Regions from separate parts of the Xanthomonas sp. F1 genome, predicted to be linked through region 1. Evidence: predicted binding sites of a transcription regulator. Region 1 holds the regulator's gene; the other holds the start of a gene.
What was found. Region 1 encodes FliA, which starts transcription of late flagellar genes. Its sites were predicted from a motif close to TAAAGTTTNNCNNNCNNNGGCCGATAA; they were not measured.

Region 1 (8,375 bases):
GGACCGCGGCGGCGATCTGCTCGGGCGTCGGGCCGGCCGGGGCGGGCGCGAGTGCTTGCTGCGACATGATGCCGGCCAGGGCCGGATCGGAGTCGGCCTCGGCCAGGACCGCGGCGGCGATTTCTTCGGGTGTCGGGCCGGCCGTGGCGGGCGCGAGCGCCTGCTGCGACATGATGCCGGCCAGGGCCGGATCGGCATCGGCTTCGGCCAGGACCGCGGCGGCGATTTCTTCGGGCGTCGGGCCGGCCGGGGCGGGCGCGAGTGCTTGCTGCGACATGATGCCGGCCAGGGCCGGATCGGCGTCCGCCTCGGCCAGGACCGCGGCAGCGATCTGTTCGGGTGTCGGGCCGGCCACCGCGGGCGCCGGAGTCTCGGTTTCCGCTTCCACGTCGGCGACTGCGACCGGCGCGGGACTCGGCGGCACCGCCTTCTGCTCCTCGGCGATCACGTCGTGGAGCAGGCCTTCCAGGTAATCGTCGATGATCCCGGGGGTGCTCATGCGGCTTGCTCCATCGGCGTGGCGTCGCTGGCGATCAGCCATTCCAGCGCGCGGCGGTAGGCGGCCAGGCCACGGCCGGGGTAGTCGCCCGGCACGCTAGCCACGGTCAGCGCCTTGACGTTGCAGATCTTGGTGTCGACCGGGATCGCGTCTTCCCACACCCGCTCGCCGTAGCTGTCCTGCATCTGCCGCAGGGTCTCGTTGCCGGCACGGGTACGCTTGTCGAACAGGGTCGGCAGGATCGAGGCGGGCAGCGGCCGACGCCGCGAGCGCTCGACCATGTCCACGGTGCGGACCATGCTGGCCAGGCCGTGCAGGGCCAGCGGCTCGGCCTGGGTCGGGATGATCACCCGGTCGGCCGCGGCCAGCGCGTTGATCATCAGCAGGCCCAGGGTCGGCGGGCAGTCGAGCAGGATGTAGTCGTGCTGGCCGGCATGGCGGGCCATGGCCTGCTGCAGCGCCAGCCCCAGGCCAGGCTGGTTGGCGCTGCGCCGTTCCAGCGTGGCCAGCGCGGTCTGCCCGCAGACGAAGCTCAGGCGCTCGACCGCGGTGTCGCGGGCCAGCGCGGCGAGTTCGCCCGGCGGGGTCGCGAACAGGTCGAGCACGCCCGGCGGCTGCGGTTCCTGGGGCACGTCGAAGGCCCGGGTCAGCGAGGCGTGCGGATCGAGATCGAGCATCAGCACACGGTGCCCGAGCATGGCCAGCCCACGGCCCAGGGCCAGCGTGGTGGTGGTCTTGCCCACGCCACCTTTCTGGTTGGCGATCGCCCAGATGCGCATCAGTTGACTCCTTCAATGGCAGGTGCTGCACGGGGGCTGCCAGCATTGCCGGCGGCCGCCGCGGCGGGGGGTGTCGGGGTGGCCGGCGCGGCGCCGGCACTCAAACGGTCGGTGGCCGACGGCGTCGGATCGGTGCTGTCGCCGGAATCGGCCAGGATCACCAGCACCACCCGGCGGTTGGCGTTGCGGCCGGCCGGGGTGTCGTTGCTGGCGCGCGGGCGGAACTGGCCGTAACCGATCATCGACAGCCGCGAGGGCTGCAGGCCCTGGTCGGCGAACAGGTGGACCACGCTGGCCGCGCGCGCCGCCGACAGTTCCCAGTTCGACGGGAACTGCAAGGTCGCGATCGGGGTGTTGTCGGTGTAGCCCTCCACGCGCACCCCGTTGGGCACGCCGGCCAGCACCTGCGCCAGTTCCGCCAGGGTGGCACGCGCGCTCTGGTCGAGCGCGGCCGAGCCGGAGCCGAACAGGATGTCGCTGTTGATCTCCACTTCGATCCACAGCCCGGCGCGGCGCACGGTGATCAGCTTCTTCTGGATCAGCGGCGCCAATGCGGCGCCGAGGCGGTCGGCGATGCTGTCGAGCTGGCGCTGCGCGCGGCGCAGTTGCTGCGCGTCGCGTAGGTCGTCGCCGCGCTGCGCGGTGCCCGAGGGCAGGCGGTTGGGATCGGGCAGGGTCAGCGCCGGGCTGGACTTGATCGGGGTCGGGCGATCGCCGCCCTGGCCCTGCAGCGCCTGATCGCCGACCTGCACCGGACGCAGGGTCTTCGGGGTGCCGCCGAATGCGGCGCTCATGGCGTCGGCCATGACCCGGTACTTGGCTTCGTTGATCGTGGACAGTGCGTACATCACCACGAAGAAAGCGAGCAGCAACGTCATCAGGTCGGCATAGGGGATGGCCCATGCCTCGTGGTTGGCGTGCTCGTCGTGGGAGTGCTTGCGGGCCATTGGCAACTCAATGCAAGAATCCGGCCAGTTTCGATTCGATGTTGCGCGGGTTCTCGCCCTGGGCGATGGCGATCAACCCTTCGATGATCATTTCGCGCTCGCCGCAGCTGTGCTTGATCACGCTCTTGAGCTTGGCGGCCATCGGCAGGAACAGCAGGTTGGCCGAGGCGATGCCGTAGATGGTGGCGGTGAACGCGGCGGCGATGCCGTGGCCGAGCTTGCTCGGGTCGGCCAGGTTCTTCATCACTGCGATCAGGCCCAGCACTGCGCCGATGATGCCCAGGGTCGGCGCGTAGATGCCCATGCCCTCGAACACCTTGGCCGCAGCCAGGTCGCAGTGTTCCTGGCCTTCCAGGTCGATCTCCAGCATGTGCCGGATGGCTTCCGGCTCGACGCCGTCCACCAGCATCTGCAGGCCCTTGCGCACGAACGGATCCTGCTGCTGCGGCACCTGGTTCTCCAGGCCGAGCAGGCCCTGGCGGCGGGCGATGTTGCTCCATTCCACGATCTGCTTGAGCAGTGCCTGGCGATCGCTCGGCGGCGGCCACAGGAGCCACTTGGCGATCTGGAACGCACGCCGGAACACGGACGGCGGGGTGTGCACCAGGATCGCGGCGACGGTGCCGACGATCACGATCACGAACGCAGCCGGCGACCACAGCGCCGAAATGCCGGCGCCCTTGAGGATGCTGCCGCCGATGAGCGACAGAATCGCCAACAGCAGGCCGATGAGACTGAGCTTGTCCATGCAGGAGGTATCGGCAACGGGGCGGGGGACTTGATGGGTTGGGGATTCGGGATTCGGGATTGGGGAGTCGCAAGAGCGCGAGCGAGGCGGGTTGGTCGGTGTGTCGTAGGAGCGGCTTCAGCCGCGACGCGCTGACCTTGGCGCGTTGCCTCTGCACAATCGTTCGGATCGTGTCGGCAGGGAGCCGAGCGCCGCGCTTTATCGCCAAGCAGCGATTCCGGCTTCATGGCGTCGCGGCTGAAGCCGCTCCTACAAGGGAAGCGATGCGGCGGGGAGCCGCTTTTGCGATTCCCCAATCCCGATTCCCGAATCCCAGCCTTACCGCGTCGCGGCTAAAGCCGCTCCTACAGAGGAAAGGAGGCGCCAGGAAACCCGCTCTTACGATTCCCCAATCCCCATTCCCCAATCCCGGCTTCTCAAGCCTTCAGCCCATCCACATCCAGGATCAGCGCCAGGCGGCCGTCGCCGATGAGGGTGGCGCCGGCGTAGCCGGGCAGGCCGCGCAGGGAGCGCGGCAGCGGCTTGATCACCACTTCCTCGCGGCCGCGGACCTGGTCCACGACCAGGCCCATGCGCGATTCGCCGGCCTGCAGCACCACCACGGTGAGCAGCGGCAGTTGCGGGGCGTCGATGTTGAGCCACTGGCGCAGGTCCACCAGGGGCAGGGTGTGCGATTGCCGGTCGAGCACGGCGCGGCCGTCGAACCAGCCAAGCGAGCGGCGCGGCGCATGCAGCACTTCCACCACGCGCGCCAGCGGCAGCGCATAGACGGTGTCACCGGCCTGCACCAGCAGGGTCGGCAGGATCGCCAGGGTCAGCGGCACGCGGATCAGGAAGCGGCTGCCGCGGCCCAGTTCCGACTGGATCTGGATCTGGCCGCTGAGTTCGCGGATGCGCGACTGCACCACGTCCATGCCGACGCCGCGGCCGGAGATGTCGGTGACTTCCGACTTGGTCGAGAAGCCGGGCAGGAACACCAGGTGCAGGCATTCCTCGGTGCTGAGGCGGGCGGCGGCCTCGGGATCGATCAGGCCCTTCTCGCGCGCCTTGGCGCGCAGCCGCTCGGGGTCGATGCCGGCGCCGTCGTCCTGCACCTCGATGCTGACGTAGTCGCCTTCCTGCTGCGCCGACAGGCGCACGTGGCCGCCGCGCGGCTTGCCGGTGGCTTCGCGCAGCGCCGGCGCTTCGATGCCGTGGTCGATCGCGTTGCGCACCAGGTGCACCAGCGGATCGGCCAGCGCCTCGACCAGGTTGCGGTCCAGTTCGGTGTCGGCGCCGATCAGCTCCAGCTCCACTTCCTTGTTGAGCGAGCGGGCGACGTCGCGCGCCACCTTGGGGAAGCGCGAGAACACCTTGCCGACCGGCTGCATGCGCGTGCGCATCACCGCCGACTGCAGGCGCGCGGTGGCGATGTCCAGGCTGCTGACCGCACGGTCCAGTTCCTCGTCGCGCAGGCGCACGCGCAGGGTCTTGAGGCGGTTGCGCGAGAGCACCAGTTCGCCGATCAGGTTGACGATCGCGTCCAGGCGCTTGGTGTCCACGCGCACGGTGTGTTCGGGTTCGGCGGCCTTGGCCGGGGCGGCGGCCTTGGGCGCGGCGCTGGGCGCGCGCGGCGCCGGCTGCAGCGCCTGCGGTGTGGCCGTCGGCGGCGCATCGCCGTGCAACTGGTCCAGCAGCGCCTCGAATTCGTCGTCGCTGATCAGATCCCCCGCAGCCGCGGCGGTGGCCGGTACGGCGGCGGGTGCCGGCGCGGTGCTCTTGGCCGGCGCCGGGGCGGCGTCGCCGTGCGCATCGAACTGCGCGATCAGTTCCGTCGGCGCGCGTGGCGGCTCCTGGCCGCTGCCGAAGGCGTCGAGCATCGACTGCAGGTAGTCCAGCGACTGCTGCGCGGCGTCGAAGTGCCGCGCCTGCAGGATGGCCTGGCCGGCGCGGGCCATGCCCAGGGTTTCTTCGGCGGCGTGGCACAGCTCGACCATGGCGTTGATCGCCAGGAAGCCGGCGCCGCCCTTGAGCGTATGGAAGCCGCGGAACACGGCGTTGAGCTGGCCGCTGTCCTCGGGCGCCTGCTCCAGCGACACCAACTGCTCGCCGAGCCGGTCCAGGATTTCCTGGGCCTCGATGATGAAGTCGGCAGCGATGTCGTCGGGTACGGCGCTCATGGCATTACAGTCCCAGGCCCGAGAGCAGGTCGTCGGCGTCGTTCTGCGACACGCCGTGGCGGTCCAGGCCGGGCAGGGCCGGGCCGGCCAGGCCGCCGTCGGCCTTCTTGTTTTCTTCCTTCGGCGGCAAACCCAGTGCGCCGAAACCCTCATGCACGCGGCGCACGATGCCGGCGACGCGGCGGATGATCTGCCCGGTCAGGTCCTGGAAGCTCTGCGCCAGGGCCATCTCGGTGAGGTTGTGGCGGATCTTGTCGAGGATCTCGCTCTGGTCGCCGCTGAGGCCGCCGGCGGCCAGCTGGTTGGCCAGCGTGCGGCATTCCTCGGCCAGGTCCAGGGTGCGGTGGCTGGCCTGTTCGGTCATCTCCACCACGTGGTCCAGGCGCGAGCAGGCGTCGTCCAGTTCGCCGGCCTCGCTGGGTACCACCGGCAGTTCGCCGAGCGCCTGGCCCAGATCGCGCGCGAGCCGGCTCAGGCCCTGCATCATCGGCCGCGTCCGCCAGGCGGCGAGGGTGTCGATTTCCCGGCGCCAGCCGGCCTCGTCGCCATTCTCCAGCGCGTCCAGCGCGCCTTGCAGGCGTTCGATCAGGGCGGTACGTTCGGCGGTGGCTTCCATTTAGGCGGTCGCCCCCAGGCGCTCGAAGATCTTGCCCAGCTTCTCCTGCAGCGTCTGCGCGGTGAACGGCTTGATGATGTAGCCGTTCACGCCGCACTGCGCGGCCTCGATGATCTGCTCGCGCTTGGCCTCGGCGGTGACCATCAGCACCGGCAGGTGCTTGAGCTTGTCGTCGGCGCGGATGTTGCGCAGCAGATCGATGCCGGTCATGCCCGGCATGTTCCAGTCGGTGACCACGAACTCGAACGGCGCCGAGCGCAGCGCGGCCAGGGCGCTGTTGCCGTCTTCGGCCTCGGCGGTGTTGGTGAAGCCCAGATCGCCGAGCAGATTCTTGACGATGCGTCGCATCGTCGAGAAATCGTCCACGATCAAAATCCGCATGTTCTTGTTCACCACTGACTCCTAGGTTCCTATTCTTCGTCTTCCAGGCCGGCATCGGCGACTTGGAACGCCTTCAGGCGTCCGCGCAACCGTACCGTGGCCTGGCCATGGATCTGACACACGCGCGACTCGCTGACCCCGAGTACCGCGCCGATTTCCTTGAGGTTCAATTCCTGCTCGTAGTACAGCGACAGCACCAACTGCTCGCGTTCGGGCAACTGCGCGATGGCCTTGCCCAGCTCGCGGCCGAATTCGCTGCGCTCGAGCATCTGCTGCGGATTGGGTCCGCCCTTGGCGATGGTATCCAGCTCGCCATGGTCCTCGATGCGCGACTCCAGGCTCAGCACCTGGCCGCGGGCGGCATCTTCCATCAAACGCAGGTATTCGGGAAGCGGCATGTCCATCGCCGCGGCCACTTCGTTGGCGGCGGCGGCACGGCCGGTGCTCTGTTCGATCTTGCGGATCGCCGAGGCGGCGTCGCGGGCGCGGCGGTGCACCGAGCGCGGCACCCAGTCGCCACGGCGGATCTCGTCGATCATCGCGCCGCGGATGCGGATCGAGGCGTAGGTCTCGAACGAGGCGCCCTGTTCGGCGTCGTAGCTGCGCGAGGCCTCGATCAGGCCGATCATGCCGGCCTGGATCAGGTCGTCGATCTCGACGCTGGCCGGCAGCCGCGCGGCCAGGTGGTGGGCGATGCGCCGGACCAGGTCCGAGTGCTGGGCGATGTAGTCGTTGGCGCTGTTGCGCTGGACGGCGCGGTAGTGGGCGGCGGCGTTCATGCGGCCACCCCGCGCTGGATGATGCGTTCGACGAAGAACTCGACGTTGCCGCGTGGGGCGGTCGGCGCCTGCCAGCGTGCGGTGCGACGGGCGATCTCGGAGATCGCCTGCGCCGACGGGCTGGACGGGTAGGCCTTGACCACCGGCTGCTGGCGCTGCACCGACAGGCGCAGCCAGTCGTCCTGCGGCACGCAGCCCAGGTAGTTCAGCGACACGTCGCCGAGGAACTTCTCGCAGACCCGGCTGAGCTTGTCGTACAGCAGGCGGCCTTCGTTGAGGTCGCGGACCATGTTGGCGACGATCTGCACCCGGTCCACGCCGCGCTCGCGCGAGAGGACCTTGATCAGGGCGTAGGCGTCGGTGATCGAGGCCGGCTCGTCGCAGACCACCACCACCGCGTCCTGCGCGGCCTGGCAGAAGGTCAGCACGCTGTCGGTGATGCCCGCGGCGGTGTCGACGATCATCACGTCCAGCTCGCGCTGCAGCTCGGAGAACACGTTGACCAGGCCCACGTGCTGGGCCGGCGGCAGCTCGGCCATGTAGCGGCGGCCGGAGGCGGCGGGCACCACCATCAGCCCGTTGGGCATGTCGATCAGCACCTCTTCCAGGGTGCAGCGCCCGGCGACCAGGTCGGCCACGGTGAACTTGGGCGTCAGCCCCAGCAGCACGTCGACGTTGGCCAGGCCGAGGTCGGCGTCCAGCAGCAGGGTGCGCTTGCCCATGTCGGCCAGCGCCATGGACAGGTTCACCGAGATGTTGGTCTTGCCCACGCCGCCCTTGCCGCCGGTCACGGCGATGGTGCGCACCGGACCCAGCGGTTCGCTACGCGTCGCCGACAGGGGGAAGGCATTGGTCAGATTGACGTAGTCACGCGACGGCATGGGTCTGCTCCGGAGTACAGGGCTTATCGGCAGCGCGCCGCAAATCTTCAAGGCGCAATACCAGGCTGGCGGCGTTGGCGCGGTGCAGGTCGTCCGGCACACGCTGTCCATCGGTCACCCAGGTGATGGGGAGGCGGTGGTCCACGACCACCGACAAGGCACTGCCGAACCGCCCGGTCTCGTCCAACTTGGTCATGATGACCCCCTGCGGGTCGGCGCCGGCGAACCGGCGCACCACCTCGTCCAGGTCGGAGAAATGGGCATTGGCGGGAAGGACCAGCAAGGATCGGACCACACGCGAGGCGCGCAGCCAGTGCAGCTGGGCGGCCAGGGCGCGGTCGCGCTGGCCCATGCCGGCGGTGTCGATCAGCACCAGCTTGTAGTCGGCCAGGCGCTCCAGCAGCTGCTGCAGCGCGGCGTCGCTGTCGGCCTCGTGCACGGCGATGCCGAGCTGGCGGCCGTAGCTGTGCAGCTGTTCGCGGCCGCCGACGCGGACCGTGTCGGTGGTGACCAGGGCCACGTCGCGGGCGGCGTGGCGCTCCAGGAAGCGCGAGGCCAGCTTGGCGATGGTGGTGGTCTTGCCGGC
Region 2 (8,375 bases), on a different contig from region 1:
CCACAGGCGCCTGAACGGCGCCTGGGTCGGCCGTGCGTGTCGAAAGCGTCATTGCGGCGCCGGCAGCGGCAGAGGTGCCGGTGCCGATCCACGTGCGTTCCTTGCGGTCGCCGATCTTGCGCGCAGCGGTCTTGCCAAAGTGCAGGCTGAAGAACGCGTTGCAGCCGTTGCTGGAGACGTCGCCGGTGCCGCGCGACCGACGCGCAGACGTCGCCAGGCGGGCTCAGTCCTCGAAGGGATCGTGCTCGCTTTCGCCCTGCCCGCCCTTGGCCCGCGGTGGCCGCGCGCAGGCGCGGCTGCGGATCTCCACGTAGAACTGTTCGCCGCCGGCGGCCACCAGCGCGTCGACCGCCCGCAGCAGCTCGGCCGGCGGCAGCACCGCGGCGGTGGCTTCCTCGGTGCCGAACAGGGTGTCGAAATCCCAGTAGTCCGCACCGGCCGGCAGGGTCTTGCGGCGCTCGCGGCGGATGTACTTGCGGATGTCGTGCTTGGCGGCGTCGAGCAGGCGGTCGGGATGCTTGCCTTCGATGCGGAGCCGGTAGGTCTTCTTCACTGCGGAAAATCCTGGAAAGGGAATGCGGCCATCGCTAGGCGGCGGCGCGGTGGGCGCACCAACGGGCGGTGCGTGCGACGGCCGCCATGGTGCCAGAAGCGGCCGCACGCTGCGGATTGCGCGGATAATCGGCGCACGCCCCACGGCACGCAGGAGCCACCGATGACCGATCCGTCCGCCTTCGCGGGATACCGCGTGCTCGTCGCCGGCGCCAGCCGCGGCATCGGCCTGGCCATCGCCGATGCCTTCGCCCAGCACAGCGCTGCAGTGGCGATCTGCGCGCGCAGTCCAGCGCCGCTGGCCGACGCCGCCGCGCAGTTGCAGCGCCACGGCCACCCGGTCGCGGCGCAGTGCTGCGACCTCGCCGACGCCGCACAGATCGAGAGCTGGGTGGCGCAGGCCGCGGATGCACTGGGCGGCATCGACGTGATGATCAACAACGCCTCCGGCTACGGCCATGGCGACGACGATGCGAGCTGGCAGGCCGGCTTCGACATCGACCTGATGGCCGCGGTGCGCTGCAACCGCGCCGCCCTGCCGCACCTGCGCAGCAGCGGCCGCGGCTGCATCCTCAACATCAGTTCGATCAACGGCCTGCGCCCGACGCCGCGGGTGCCGGCGTACTCCGCGGCGAAGGCGGCGTTGAACTACTACACGACCACGCTGGCGACGCAGCTGGCGCGCGAGCGGATCCGGGTCAACGCGATCGCGCCCGGTTCCATCGAGTTCCCCGGCGGACTGTGGGAGCAGCGCCGCCAGCAGCAGCCCGAGCTGTACCGGCAGATCCGCGCCAGCATTCCGTTCGGCGCCTTCGGCGCGATCGACGATGTCGCCAACGCGGCGTTGTTTCTGGCCTCGCCGCAGGCACGCTGGATCACCGGCCAGGTGCTGGCGGTGGACGGCGGGCAGTCGCTGGGCGCCTGAGGAAGGTCGCGTGTGCGGCCCGGTCCCGTGCGCGCGAGCTCGCTGCGGTGAGCATGGGCTACACGCGATGCAGTGGTTGATGTGACCTAGCGCCGGCGTCTGTCGCACACGACCCACAGAGAAGTCGCCTAAACGTGCATTGGCTGGCAATGTTGCGGACTCGCGCACGCCTCTCCAATCCCGAATCCCCACTCCCCAATCCCAGCTCCTAAACCAACTGCGCCGCGTCGATGACCTGCACGCCCGGTCGCGGCTGCAGTGCGGCCGCGACCAGCGCCGCAGCGATGCGTTCGGCCGGATTGATCCGGTAGCGCCGCGGCAGCAGCGGCCCGAGCGCCCGCAGCACCACGCTGGCGGCATGCTCGCCGCGGCGCCGTTGCGCGCGCTCGCCGCCGATCAGGCCCGGCCGCACCAGGGTCAGCGATGGAAAGCCGAGCGCGCGCAGGTCGTTTTCCAACTCGCCCTTGACCCGGTTGTAGAACGCCCATGACTGCGGATCCGCGCCCAGCGCCGAGTTGAGCGCGAACGCCGCGGCGCCGTGCTGGCGGAGCAGTCGCGCGATCGCCAGCGGATAGTCGTGATCGACCCGGCGGAAGGCCTCGCGCGAGCCGGCCTGGCGCATCGTGGTGCCGAGCGCGCAGATCGCCGCCTCCACCTGCCACCACGGCGCCTGTGCGGGCAGCGCGTCGAAGTCCAGCACCGGGTTGTGCAGCTTGGAATGGGTCAGCTCCAGCGCGCGCCGGGTCGGTGCGATCACCGCGCTGCAGGCCGGGTCGGCCAGCAACTGGCGCAGCGCGTGGCCGCCGACCAGGCCGGTGGCGCCGGCGAGCAGGATGTTCATGGGGCGTCCTTTGAGGCTGGCGGGGGAGGTGGTGACTATCGCAGGGGCGGTGGCAAGGCGTTGTGGGTGGGGTGCGCGGTCCATGAGGCGCTGCGCGCCCGTACCCTCACCCCAACCCCTCTCCCGGGGGGAGAGGGGCTTCGGCGTCTCCCTTCTCCCACCGGGAGAAGGTGCCCCGCAGGGGCGGATGAGGGTACGGGCGCCAGCCAGGCATCGGTGCTAAACGCCAGCATGCAACCAAGCGCGCCAGCACAGCGCCGGCCGCTCGCCGCCAGGATCCATGAGGCGCTGCGCGCCCTACCCTCACCCCAACCCCTCTCGCGGGGGGAGAGGGGCTTTGGCTTCTCCCTTCTCCCGTCGGGAGAAGGTGCCCCGCAGGGGCGGATGAGGGTACGGCAGCCCAGCCAAGCGTCCATCCCACACGGCAGCCCCAGCACCCCACCCGGTCGCCGCGCCGCAGCAGGTACGCCACAATAGCCGCCCCATCGCGCCGGCCGGCGCGCTGCAACCTGACGAGGAGCGGTTCGATGTTCGTGGTGTGCGGAGAGGCCTTGTACGACATCTTCATCGACGGCTATGCCGGCACCTCGGTCGGCATGACCGCGCGCCAGGGCGGTTCGCCGTTCAACGTGGCCATCGGCCTGGCCCGCCTGGGCGCGCCGTCGGCGCTGTTCACCGGCCTGTCCACCGATCCGCTCGGCCGCCAGCTGCGCGCCACCCTCGAAGGCGAAGGCGTGGCCCTGGACTACTGCATCGACAAGCGCGAAGCCACCACCCTGGTGATGGTCGCGCTCGACGCCGGCGGCGTGCCCAACTACGCCTTCTACGGCACCGGCTGTGCCGATCGCGCGCTGACCGAGGCCGACCTGCCGGCGCTGGACGCGCGCGTTGGCGGCCTGCATTTCGGCTCCTACACCCTGGTCGCCGAGACCACCGCCAGCACCTTCCAGGCGCTGGCCGAACGCGAGCGCGGGCAGCGGCTGATCTCGCTGGACCCGAACGTGCGGCCGACGGTGGAGCCGGACATGGCGGTGTGGCGCGCGCGGCTCGCGCGCTGGATCGCGCTGGCGCACGTGGTCAAGGTCAGCCAGGAGGACATCGAACTGCTGTATCCGCAGCAGGATCCGTTCGCCGTCGCCCGCAGCTGGCTGCAGCAGGGGCCGTCGCTGGTGGTGATGACCCTGGGCGGCGATGGCGCGGTGGCCTGGCGCGGCGACAGCGAGGCGCGCGTGCCCGGCCGGGTGGTGCAGGTCGTCGATACCGTCGGCGCCGGCGACAGCTTCCAGGCGGCGTTGCTGCAGCAGTTGCCCGATCCGGCCGCGCTGGCGGCGCTGGGCAGCGAGCCGGCCGCGCTGGAACGCCTGCTGCAGTTCTGCGTGGCCGCCGCGGCGATCAACTGCACCCGCGCCGGCGCCAACCCGCCGAGCCTGGACGACGTGCGCGCCGCGCTCTGAAGCCGACCCACGGCGAGCACGGCATGCCTGCGGCCGGCTTCCCTATGATGGGCCGGCCGCCCACGGCGCCACATCCACCAGGAGACCTGCCTTGATCGAGCTGCCCGACATCGTCGTGCGCCTGGGAATCGCCGCCCTCGCCGGCGCGGCGATCGGCTTGAACCGCGACCTGCACGGCAAGCCGATCGGCATCCGCACGCTGGGCCTGGTGGGCCTGGCCACCGCGATGGTGGTGCTGCTGGCCGACCCGCTCGGCAAGGGCGGCTTCACCGACGCCGGCAGCCGCGTCATCCAGGGCATCCTGACCGGCATCGGCTTCCTTGGCGCCGGCGTCATCTACCACACCCAAAAACATGTGCGGGTGCATGGCCTGACCAGCGCCGCCTGCGTCTGGCTCACCGCCTGCGTCGGCATCCTGTGCGGCGCCGGCCAGTGGCAGATCGTGGCCGTGTCCCTGGCCATCGCCTTCGTCATCCTGTTGTTCGGCGGACGCGTCGAACGCGCCCTGCACGCGCTCCTGGGCGGCAAGCCGCACCATGCCGCGACCACCGATCAGTCGTCGGACGACGGCCCGCACCAGCCCGGCAAGTAGCTCGCGTCCCGACTCTTGGCGAGCGCGAGCGCGGCCTCCATGGCGCGTGCGAAGTCGTCCTTGATGTCGCGGCGCCGCAGCCGGCGGCGGAACAGGTCGGCCCACAGGAACTCGCTGAACGGCGTGGTGTCCTTGGCGTAGCCGCCGGCGCGGCGGACCTCGCCGGCGAGGCTACGGTAGGGATCGTCCTTCAGGTCCGCGATCGACGTCGGCATGTCCTTGAACGGACGGCGCTCGCCCTTGGCATCGTAGGGATAGGCCCAGCGCCGATGATCCAGCACGCTCCACAGCGCGGCCTTGTCGACGACGCTGAGGTCGGCGATCACCGTGACCAGGATGTCCTTCACCCCTTCGTCGTGCAGCGCACGCGCCAGATGGTGGTGGTCGACCACGTAGTACTTGCCGTCCGGTCCCAGCACCACCGGGATCATGTGCTTGCCGAGCAGTTCGGCCTGCTTGTGCCTGGAGGCGTGCGCGCGCCAACGCTTGCGCTTTTCCTTGACCTCGCGCATGCCCACGGTCATCTGCGTGGGGCGCAAGGACAGGATCGGCACGGGGTGCAGCAGCGGTTCGCGGGGATCGGCCATGCTCAGTCTCCGTGGAGGTGGGGGTTGCGCCGCGCTGCCGGCGCCGCGGCAGGTGCGGTCGCCAGAGTGCCAGCGTCGTGCGCGTCTTGCACGGCGTGCGGGCACGCGGCGATCTTCGGGCAAGCAACGCGTTGCTCCCCTCTCCCACCGGGAGAGGGGTTGGGGGTGAGGGTGCGACAGCCGCGGAGCTTTCTTCCCCAGACACATCCCTAGCAACTCGTACCCTCATCCGCCCCTTCGGGGCACCTTCCCCCGAAAAGGGGGCCATGGTCCCGGAGGGAGAAGGAAAGGCGGCCGCGCCGAGGGACCACGTTGCTCCCCTCTCCCTCCGGGACCACGGCCCCCTTTTCGGGGGAGAGGCTGGGGGTGAGGGTACGAGCGCAATGGAGTCCTCTTCACAGGCACGCCATCCGCCCGCTCAAGCGCGCGCCGCCGGCGCCGATATCCAGATCCTGAGCGCCAGCATGGGCGGCGCATTGACTGGGAGGAGCCGGCTGGCATGTCGGACCAACGCGACGAGCCGCCGATCAGCGGACTGCGCAAGCTGCTGTCGCCACGTCGGCGCGATCCGGCGCCGGCGGCGGCCGCGACGCTGCCGGCGCGTACGCATGGGCATGGCCATGGGCACACGCACGGTCACGCGGCGACGGCTGTGGCGGGCGGGACCGACCCGGCCGCGGCCACTGCCGCGCTGATCCGCCTGTTCCAGCAGGCGCACGAGCCGCAAGGCCTGCTCGGTGCCTTCGCCGACGGCATGGCCTCGCTGCACGGCGAACTGGGCGACATGGGCCGGCGCTTGCAATCGGCGGCGAGCAGCGGCGATTGGCCCAGCTATGGCCGCGCGCTGCGCCAGCTGATCGACAAGTACATCCGCACCATCGACGTCGAAGACCCGCTGGCCGGGCCCAGCGACAGCGAGCGCCTGCGCGACCTGCTGCGGCAGACCGTGGCCGGCGCGCTGGCGGCGTTGCTGCACACCCTGCCCGAACTGGCCGGCGAGGCCGAGGCCAGCGGCGAGGCGCTGCGCCAATGGCGTCCCGGGCAACCGCTGGAGCCGGTGGCGCAGCAGGTGCGCGAGCTGTGCCACCAGATCGCGTTGCGCGCCAACGACAGCCAGGAGCAACAGGCGCTGTTGCTGAGCCTGTTCGACCTGCTGCTGGAGAACGTCGGCGAACTGCTCGAAGACACCAGTTGGCTGCAGGGTCAGATCGCGGTGGTGCGCGACCTGATCGCCGGGCCGCTGGACCGCTACTCGATCGAGGAGGCGCGCGGCAGCCTGCGCGAGGTGATCTACAAGCAGGGGTTGCTCAAGCAGGGCATCGCCGAATCCAAGGAGGCGATGAAGGACCTGATGCTGAGCTTCGTCGCGGACCTGGACGGCATGGCCGCCAGCACCGGCGAATTCCACGACCGCATCGCCGATTACTCGCAGACCATCCGCGACGCGCGCAGCATCGCCGACCTCAACCGCTTGCTGCAGGAAGTGCTGCAGGACACCGGCCACGTGCAGGAGCAGGCGCTGCGCGCGCGCGACCACCTGATCGCCGCGCGCCAGGAAGTAGATGCGGCCGAACAGCGCATCCTGCGCCTGGAGCAGGAACTGCAGGACGTCAGCGGCCTGGTGCGGGTCGACCAGCTCACCGGCGCGCTCAACCGCCGCGGCCTGGACGACCTGTTCGTGCGCGAACTGGTGCGCACCGAGCGCAGCGCGCAACCGCTGTGCGTGGCGATGCTGGACCTGGACGATTTCCGCCAGCTCAACGAAACCTACGGCCACCCCGGCGGCGACAGCGCCCTGCGCCACGTAGTGGAGGTGGCACGCACCACCTTGCGCGCCAGCGATGCCATCGCCCGCTTCGGCGGCGAGGAATTCCTGCTGCTGATGCCGGACTGCACGATCTTCGAGGCCAGCGCGGCGGTGACCCGGGTGCAGCGTGCGCTGGCGCAGCGCGCGGTGGTGCATGAGGACCAGCGCGTGTTCGTCAGCTTCAGCGCCGGCGTCGCCCTGCGCCAGCCCGGCGAAGCGCAGGACGCATTGATCCGCCGCGCCGACCGTGCGCTGTACGAAGCCAAGAAGGCCGGCAAGAATCGGGTGGTTTCGGCGGAGTAGCTGGCGCCGGCGTTGCCGGCGCGGGATTGGGGAGATGGGATTGGGGATTGGCAAGAGCGGCGCGCTTGGCCGCTGTTGCCAATCCCGAATCTCCAATCCCTAATCCCGATCCCGCATCTTCTTGACGCCCAACACCACCGCCAGCACCAAGGCGCCGGCCACGATTCCCACCACCGCATTGCCCACCGCGAGCACCAGGCTGCCCAGGCCGCCGCTCGGGGCGATGCCTTCGATGGCGTGGTGCAGCGGGCCGATGCTGTGCACCAGGATGCCGCCGCCGACCAGGAACATCGCCGCGGTGCCGGCGATCGACAAGGTGCGCATCAGCCACGGCGCCAGCCACAGGATGCCGCGGCCGATCGTCGCGGCGGCGGCGCCCTTGCGGCTCAGGTACAGGCCCAGATCGTCGAGCTTGACGATGCCGGCGACCAGGCCGTAGACGCCGATCGTCATCGCCAGCGCGATCGCCACCAGGACGGCCACCTGCTGCACGAACGGCACACCGGCGACCACGCCCAGCGACAGCACGATGATCTCCGCCGAGAGGATGAAGTCGGTGCGGATCGCGCCCTTGACCTTGTCCTTCTCCAGCGCCACCACGTCCACCTGCTGGTCGGCCAGCGCCTGCACCTGCTGCGCGTGACGCTCCGCGTCCTCTTCCTTCGAGTGCAGGAAGCGGTGCGCCAGCTTTTCCACACCCTCGAAGCACAGGAACGCGCCGCCGATCATCATCAGCGGCGTGATCGCCCACGGCAGCCACGCGCTGATCGCCAGTGCCGCCGGCACCAGGATCGCCTTGTTGAGCAGCGAGCCCTTGGCCACCGCCCACACCACCGGCAGTTCGCGGTCGGCGTTCACCCCGGTCACCTGCTGCGCGTTCAGCGCCAGGTCGTCGCCGAGCACGCCGGCGGTCTTCTTGGCCGCGACCTTGGTCAGCAGCGACACGTCGTCGAGCAGGGTGGCGATGTCGTCGAGCAGGGTGAACAGGCTGGCGCCGGCCATGCGGGGATTCCATTCGGGATGAGCGGCGATTCTCGCCGATTCCGCCAGGCAGGTGCGTGAGCGGCACGGCGTCAGCCGCGCGTAACGCCGGCTCGGCTACCGTGCCCCACACCCCGCACGGCCCGCCAAAGGACATCCGCCATGGACCAGTTCCTCACCGCCCCACGCGCCATCGTCGACGACGTGCTCGCGGCCGCGGCCATGCTGCAACCGCTGCTGCTCTCGGAGGCCGACAGCGGCACCCGCATCGTGCTGCAGGCCGCACGCGATCCGCGTCAGGTCGCGGTGCTGTCCGGCGGCGGTGCCGGGCAC

Region 2: a site for FliA is predicted at 5,370-5,396, ahead of GGR71_RS14505 (GGDEF domain-containing protein). Genes of this name have one in related genera too.

The regions. Positions count from the first base shown of each region.
Region 1 is NZ_JACHOK010000004.1:208,311-216,685, forward strand. Features, by position in the region: gene GGR71_RS11560 (chemotaxis protein CheW) at 1-499, opposite strand, end outside; gene GGR71_RS11565 (ParA family protein) at 496-1,278, opposite strand; gene motD (flagellar motor protein MotD) at 1,278-2,225, opposite strand; gene GGR71_RS11575 (flagellar motor protein) at 2,233-2,973, opposite strand; gene GGR71_RS11580 (chemotaxis protein CheA) at 3,390-5,132, opposite strand; gene GGR71_RS11585 (protein phosphatase CheZ) at 5,137-5,748, opposite strand; gene cheY (chemotaxis response regulator CheY) at 5,749-6,141, opposite strand; gene GGR71_RS11595 (RNA polymerase sigma factor FliA) at 6,159-6,908, opposite strand; gene GGR71_RS11600 (MinD/ParA family ATP-binding protein) at 6,905-7,789, opposite strand; gene flhF (flagellar biosynthesis protein FlhF) at 7,776-8,375, opposite strand, start outside.
Region 2 is NZ_JACHOK010000006.1:159,940-168,314, reverse strand. Features, by position in the region: gene GGR71_RS14540 (DEAD/DEAH box helicase) at 1-14, shown strand, start outside; gene GGR71_RS14535 (DUF6172 family protein) at 224-553, opposite strand; gene GGR71_RS14530 (SDR family NAD(P)-dependent oxidoreductase) at 716-1,477, shown strand; gene GGR71_RS14525 (Rossmann-fold NAD(P)-binding domain-containing protein) at 1,686-2,318, opposite strand; gene GGR71_RS14520 (carbohydrate kinase family protein) at 2,846-3,772, shown strand; gene GGR71_RS14515 (MgtC/SapB family protein) at 3,864-4,364, shown strand; gene GGR71_RS14510 (ParB-like protein) at 4,325-4,951, opposite strand; gene GGR71_RS14505 (GGDEF domain-containing protein) at 5,451-7,061, shown strand; gene GGR71_RS14500 (DUF808 domain-containing protein) at 7,161-8,063, opposite strand; gene GGR71_RS14495 (dihydroxyacetone kinase subunit DhaK) at 8,205-8,375, shown strand, end outside.